2 regions of the Sporosarcina sp. NPDC096371 genome follow, and region 2 is predicted to be linked to the other one. Evidence: riboswitches for the same ligand, from Rfam matches in the RefSeq annotation. Region 2 holds a riboswitch; the other holds the start of a gene.
The links. A riboswitch is a leader RNA that binds a small molecule or an ion and turns the genes downstream of it on or off. The one in region 2 is predicted to bind FMN.

Region 1: it holds a riboswitch for FMN, as region 2 does, so the genes downstream of both, ribD (bifunctional diaminohydroxyphosphoribosylaminopyrimidine deaminase/5-amino-6-(5-phosphoribosylamino)uracil reductase RibD) here and ACIQ0H_RS03500 (ECF transporter S component) in region 2, are expected to answer to the same signal.

Annotation. Positions count from the first base shown of each region.
Region 1 is NZ_JBIWFE010000003.1:271,101-274,511, forward strand. It holds gene ACIQ0H_RS09990 (glycine betaine ABC transporter substrate-binding protein) at 1-774, shown strand, start outside; gene ACIQ0H_RS09995 (glycine betaine ABC transporter substrate-binding protein) at 907-1,812, shown strand; FMN riboswitch at 1,912-2,060, shown strand; gene ribD (bifunctional diaminohydroxyphosphoribosylaminopyrimidine deaminase/5-amino-6-(5-phosphoribosylamino)uracil reductase RibD) at 2,251-3,333, shown strand; gene ribE (riboflavin synthase) at 3,330-3,411, shown strand, end outside.
Region 2 is NZ_JBIWFE010000001.1:760,129-763,539, reverse strand. It holds gene ACIQ0H_RS03510 (YpbB family protein) at 1-544, opposite strand, end outside; gene ACIQ0H_RS03505 (4Fe-4S domain-containing protein) at 654-905, shown strand; gene ACIQ0H_RS03500 (ECF transporter S component) at 1,076-1,657, opposite strand; FMN riboswitch at 1,862-1,993, opposite strand; gene ACIQ0H_RS03495 (hypothetical protein) at 2,074-3,075, opposite strand; gene sigX (RNA polymerase sigma factor SigX) at 3,065-3,411, opposite strand, start outside.

The sequences.
Region 1 (3,411 bases), on a different contig from region 2:
AAGTATAAAATCACTGGGATTGATCCAGGCGCGGGTATTATGGAAGCAACTGAAAAAGCAATGGAAGAGTATGATTTAACTGAATGGGACCTTGTATCAGGCTCAAGTGCAGCAATGACAGCTGCTTTGAAAAAAGCCTACGATAAAGAGGAGCCGATTGTTGTAACTGGATGGACACCGCATTGGAAATTCGCGAAATACGAATTAAAATATCTTGAAGATCCAAAAGGCGCGTACGGTGATGAAGAACAAATCCGAACAATCGGTCGAACTGGATTACAAGCTGACCTACCAGAAGCCTACCAAATTTTGTCTCAATTCAAATGGACAGAAGAGGATATGGGTAAAGTCATGATTGCCATCCAAGAAGGTGAAAAAGAAGCGGTTGCTGCCCAGAACTGGATTGATGACAACGCGGACAAAGTGGCTGAGTGGACAGCTGGTGTAGACAAAGTAGATGGCGATAAAATCAAATTGGCTTACGTTGCATGGGATAGCGAAATTGCTAGCCATAACGTGATCAAATTGGTTTTGGAAGAAATGGGTTACAACGTGATATTGACACAAGTAGAGGCAGGTCCACTATGGACAGCGATTGCTGACGGCAGCGCAGATGCATCGCTTGCGGCTTGGTTACCATTAACGCATAAAACATATGCCGATAAATTTGAAGGCAAATTCGAAGAACTTGGTATTAACATGGAAGGTGTTAAAGTCGGTCTTGTTGTACCGAAGTATATGGACATCACATCGATTGAAGATTTGAAGAAATAGTAATAGTACCATAAACCCGGAAAAACGCTGTAAGGTACAGTGCTTTTTCGGGTTTATTTTTTATATCAGCTTGAAATAGTATCCAGCTGAACTGATTGGGAAATAAATAGAAAAACAAGGGGGAAATGGATTATGAAAAAGAACATCGTGAAAAAGGTAGTAGGACTTGGGGCGGTTGCTCTACTCGCATTCGGACTTGCGGCATGTGGCAAAGATGATGGGAAAGGGCAGACGGATACAGAAAAGTCAGTTGCAGAATCACTTGACTATCAAATTATTGGCATTGACCCAGGTGCTAATATTATGTCGACAACGGAAAAAGCAATCGAAGAGTATGAGCTAACAGGTATGAAAGTCGTTTCAGGTTCAGGTGCAACAATGACTGCAGCTTTAAAAAGGGCTTATGATAAAGAACAGCCAATCGTTGTAATTGGCTGGACGCCACATTGGAAGTTTGCGGAATTTGATTTGAAATTCCTGAAAGACCCAAAAGGACTGTACGGAGGGGAAGAACAAATTCGTACAATTGGCAGACTTGGCTTAGCGGATGATCTCCCAGAAGCCCATCAAATTCTTTCCCGGTTCAAGTGGACAGAAGAAGATATGAATGAAGTGATGAAAGCGATTTATGAAGGTGAAAAGGAACAAGTCGCTGCACAAAGTTGGATAGATGCGAACCCGGACAAGGTTGCGGAGTGGACAGCTGGTGTAGAAAAAGTAGATGGCGACAAAATTAAGCTTGTTTATGTGGCGTGGGATAGTGAAATCGCCAGTCATAACGTTATGAAACTTGTGTTGGAAGACATGGGCTATCAAGTGAACCTAATGCAAGTAGAATCGGGACCAATGTGGACGGCAGTGGCAGATGGTAGCGCCGATGCATCCCTTGCCGCATGGTTGCCATTGACAGCCAAGGCATATGCCGATAAATTTGAAGGGCAATATGAAGAACTCGGCGTAAGTGTGGATGGTGTTAAAGTCGGTCTTGTAGTGCCGCAGTATATGGATATTGGCTCGATTGAAGACTTGAAGAACTAAGAGAGAAACGTAGAAAATACTCGGTTCCGAACAATCGGACCGAGTATTTTTTTGCTTAAATTGAAGTAGTATGTTAACTTAGCATCAGTACGTTATAGAAAAACTCTTCGGGGCAAGGTGAAATTCCTTACCGGCGGTGATCGAGCAATCGCTCGTTAGTCCGTGACCCGTCCTTCCTTCAGTGGAAGGCGGTGGAGCTGGTGAAATTCCGGCACCGACAGTTACAGTCTGGATGGGAGAAGTTGTTTAACTATACGTATGATGCTTATTAACTTGTTTCAGTGGAATCAAATCCCAGCTGAATCAAGTTAAAGCCTCCGGCGGATGTCACAGATTTTCAGTGGTGCTTTTCGAGCCCGCTCGAAAAAATCTGGACGCAATTATGCCGAGGCGCAATTGATCTCTGCCCTTTCATAATGATTGAAAGGGGGAATGCCAATGGACCCTTATGATTATATGAGATTAGCCCTTAATTTAGCGCGCAGTGCAGAAGGACAAACCTCGCCGAATCCACTTGTCGGTGCTGTTTGTGTGAAAAACGGCCAGATTATTGGGACAGGTGCGCATTTGAAGGCGGGAACGCCGCACGCGGAAGTGCATGCCTTAAGGATGGCGGGCTCAGAAGCGGACGGCGCGGATCTTTACGTGACGCTGGAACCGTGTGCCCATACAGGGAAAACACCTCCTTGCACAGATCTCATTATTTCAAGCGGTATTCGCCGCGTTTTTGTGGCATCCATCGATCCGAATCCTGCCGTTAATGGCACAGGAATCGGGCTTCTTAAAGCTGCTGGAATTGAAGTGATCACCGGCATTTTACAGGAAGAGGCAGAGCAGTTGAACCGAGCATTTTTTCATTTTATTCAATACGGGAAACCGTATGTCACCTTGAAAGCCGCCGCAACACTCGACGGTCGTCTTTCAACGCAGACTGGGGACAGCAAATGGATTACTTCGGATGCAGCAAGAACCGATGTCCATCACCTCCGCCATACCCATGATGCTATTTTGGTAGGCATACAAACCGTACTTCACGATAACCCTTTCCTCACCACCCGTTTGCCCCATGGTGGAAAGAATCCAATTCGAATTATTTTAGACCGGCATCTTCGGACGCCACCAATAGCGAATGTCGTCACAGACGGCGCTGTAGAAACGATTATTTTTACACTCGATTCTCCAAAATCGAGAAACGCTTTTTTTGAACATCCCTTCGTTTCAATTGAAAGGATATCAGAAAGCGAATCTTTTTTAGATGAAGTACTAAAGCGCCTTGCGAATAAAGGGATCATGACGTTGTTTGTTGAAGGCGGTAGCCAGATCCATTCTAGTTTTATCAATGCAGGACTTGCAGATGAACTGTATATGTATATGGCACCGAAGTTGATTGGCAATGGTACTTCTTTATTCATGGACGAAACTCGGAACTTGATGGCGGATAGTGAATCACTCCGTTTTTTAGATGTGCGACAAATTGGAGATGATATCCGATTGCATGCCAAGTTCCACAAGGAGGATTGACGCATTTGTTTACGGGTATCGTCGAAGAAATTGGAACTGTTTCAGCAGTTAAGCCAGGACCGAATTCACTCCAATTAG
Region 2 (3,411 bases):
TAATTTTTTGTTGATCATCCATGCCACTGCGCTCCATGCATAAACTAAGCTCTCCAGCAATATAACTTGCATAGGTTGGATCACTAATAGGTTGCTTGTGAAGCAGTTTTTTTACAAACAGTTGGATATCATAGTCTTTTTGAATCGGCATGAATGAACTTTCTCCCGCTTTAACATTCGACACAGTTTGAATCGCAAGCGATAGTCGTGCAAAAAAAATCGTTTCTCTCCCCCGATAATCCCAACCATTAAACTGGTAGACCGGTAAAGTTTTAGCAGCTAGTCGTCCACTTTCCGTCAAAATCACGGACGAATCAGCTCTCGTTTCAATTAAGCCTGCATCACTCAATAATTTTGCCGCCTCATCATAGTCTTCGACGGTTAACTTAGGTAAAATACCAAAGAATGTTTTCAGGTTATAGTACTCCACATCCTGCAGCGTTTGCCCTGAACGTTTGCCACGCAATAAATGAAGCCCGGCATAAATCGTCCGCTCACCATCTAGCTTCTGTATGATAGCCAGTAGTAATAAAGAAAGATTCATGAGGAATTCCTCCAATTAATAAATTCTTTTTGTTGAAAACTGTAGTCAATATCATTAGAATGAGATGTGAAGTAAATTGTTTGTACGGAGAAAAGAGGAGAGAAAGACTATGCCTAAATATACAATCGTCGATCAAGATACATGTATTGCATGTGGCGCTTGTGGAGCTGCTGCTCCGGATATTTACGATTACGATGATGAAGGAATTGCTTACGTTATCCTTGATGATAACACGGGTACAACCGAAGTTCCAGAAGAACTAATGGAAGATTTGGAAGATGCATTTGATGGTTGTCCAACCGATTCAATCAAAATCGCTGATGCGCCATTTGATGGCGATGCGTTAAAATACGAAGACTAATTATTCGTTTAGTACATTGAAAGGCCGCCCTGAAATCATTCAGGACGGCCTTTCTTTTTGGCTAAATTGTGACATTTCCATCTGAATAGTAGATCGCAGGCTAAGTTCGCCACGTCCTGTGGCAACGCCTGCATGACCTGCGTCGTGCAGGCCCAAGCCTCCGTCGGATATCACGCCATCAATTGAGTTCGTTGCTGGGCAATCCATTTTTTCATGCTCTTGAAAAGCAGCAATGAAATAAGCATCAGCATGATGCCTTTAATGAAATTGAAAGGTAAAATACCTAAGACAACCACTGTATATAAAGCATTCCCCGTATAAGGTGGGAAGTTAAGAAAGTACGTGTACATCGGTAAAAATACGAAATAGTTCAATGCGGTCATTCCTACAGCCATCGCGACTGTACCTGCGATAAGACCCACCGTCAACCCTTTTGCTGTACGGAATTTATTGAAAATAAAGTAGATTGGCAGGATGAAAAGCATACCTGTTGTAAAGTTTGCAATTTCCCCAACCGGAACTCCAGTCGGGCTTCCCGAAAAGAACCAGTGCAAAATATTCTTGATGAGTTCGACCCCGATACCTGCAACCGGCCCCATTGTCATAACTGCCAAAACTGCTGGGATTTCTCCAAAATCGATTTTCAAGAATCCTGGTAAAGCCGGTAGTGGAAAATTGAACTGCATTAACACAGTCCCAATGCTCCCAAGGACTGCAATAAGAATCATCCTTCGTAATTTCTTGTTATTCATTTGTTCCTCTCTCCTTTTGCGATTCACTTCAAAAGAGGAAAGGCCGTTCCGTCAATCCATGTCTACAAAAAATCCCCAGAGCTAATAAGCTCTAGGGAGTTAAAAGGTATCGTTAAATAGACGTGTAAAAAAGATAGAATTATCTTTTTTACCCGCATTTAAATAAGCACCCTTTTTGTGGACAACACAAAAAGACGGCCGCACCTTCACCTTCTCCCATCCAGACTATACTGTCGGCTCCGGAATCACACCGGAATCAGCTGTTAAGCTCGCGGGCTAGAAGAGAAACTCTCCATTTCCGCCGGTCGGGAATTACACCCTGCCCCGAAGATGAATCAATATTTTATTACCACCCTATTATATACATCAAAAAGCGCTTTGTAAACTTAAGTGTTTACAAAGCGCTTTTTCTATCATTATTCAACGTAATAGGTTGGATTGACACCAACTGGCTCAGGCAATACGATTGTCAAATCGTAGCGTAAGAATGTGTCCTGTATGACGTTTTCCAAACGAACTTGTTTATTGAAACTTTTTGCTGTTAGCATGAATCCTTCTATCATTGCACCTGCCTCGATTTGATCCATTCCTGTCAAATCGAGCGGCTCTGTAAACGTAATCACTGCCACGCCCTGCTTTTCCTCTACGTCATATAGAAGATTTGCTGGAACAAGTTCTTCTAATGCACTATCATGTGATTCCTTCATCACAAGAAGTGCCTTTTCTACGGTCAGTACATTCTCTGATTCAGATGGCGTCAGATATTGTTGACCAGTAGGCATGACCATTTTGTAATAAGGTTGCGGGTTTACCCTAGCAACTAGCTCCATTTCCGCAAACCCAAGTTCCTTCCCAGGAATCCCTGCAGCATACTGATTGTAAAGGGCCACACTATCCGGCTGTCCTTTCGAAAAATCAGCAACCACTCTTTCCGCCGGAATTAAAAAAGTCATTGGAACAGTTATATGATCATCTGCAATAAGCCCTATTTGAAGAGGTTGAAATCCTTGTAGATCCTCTTGCAACAAGACATGACTTTGAACATCCATCAAAAGCTTTGCTTCACCGACTACTCTGGTTTCTGGTACATTGTTCGCCAACTCAGCACGGTCTTCAGTCGCATCGTCCGTAGACATTTCCATTTCATGATGTTTTAACGAAACAGACTCAACAGCTTTATCCATCGCACCTTCATTATTTTTCAACATGGAAGGGATTAGAAGACTAAACATAAGGAGTGCAGCCACCACCACTAAAGCCGGCACCCATTTTTTCTGCGTATGTCGACGAGGGGGGTGTAGCCTTTCGTCTTGTTTCAGCCGCATCAATATGTCCGACTTTAGGCGCTCATCTTGTATATCCGGCATGCTGCCAAGAAGGTTGTCAATCTTGTTGTCGTCCCATTTTTTATCGGTCATTTGGTTTCCCCCCTTCTGTAGGAAGAGCATTCAATTTCTTTTGTAGTGCTTTGATTGCCCGGTGTTGGGTTGTTTTCACTTTCCCCTCTGTCCAGCCAAGAATTTCAGCCGTTTCCGCTATCGAAAGATCCTGGAAATAACGCATCGTGATAACCATTTTCTGATCACCTGTGCATTTGTTAAGCGCCTGTAAGAGCTCTTTCATCTCTTCACTCAGTGTAACCAGTTCTTCCGGGAGAATCCCCGTCGAAACAAGCTCACTTTTTTCCCAGTCAAATTTATCGAATAGATGCTTCTTGCGGACAGCATTTTTTCTGAAATGGTCAATCGCTACGT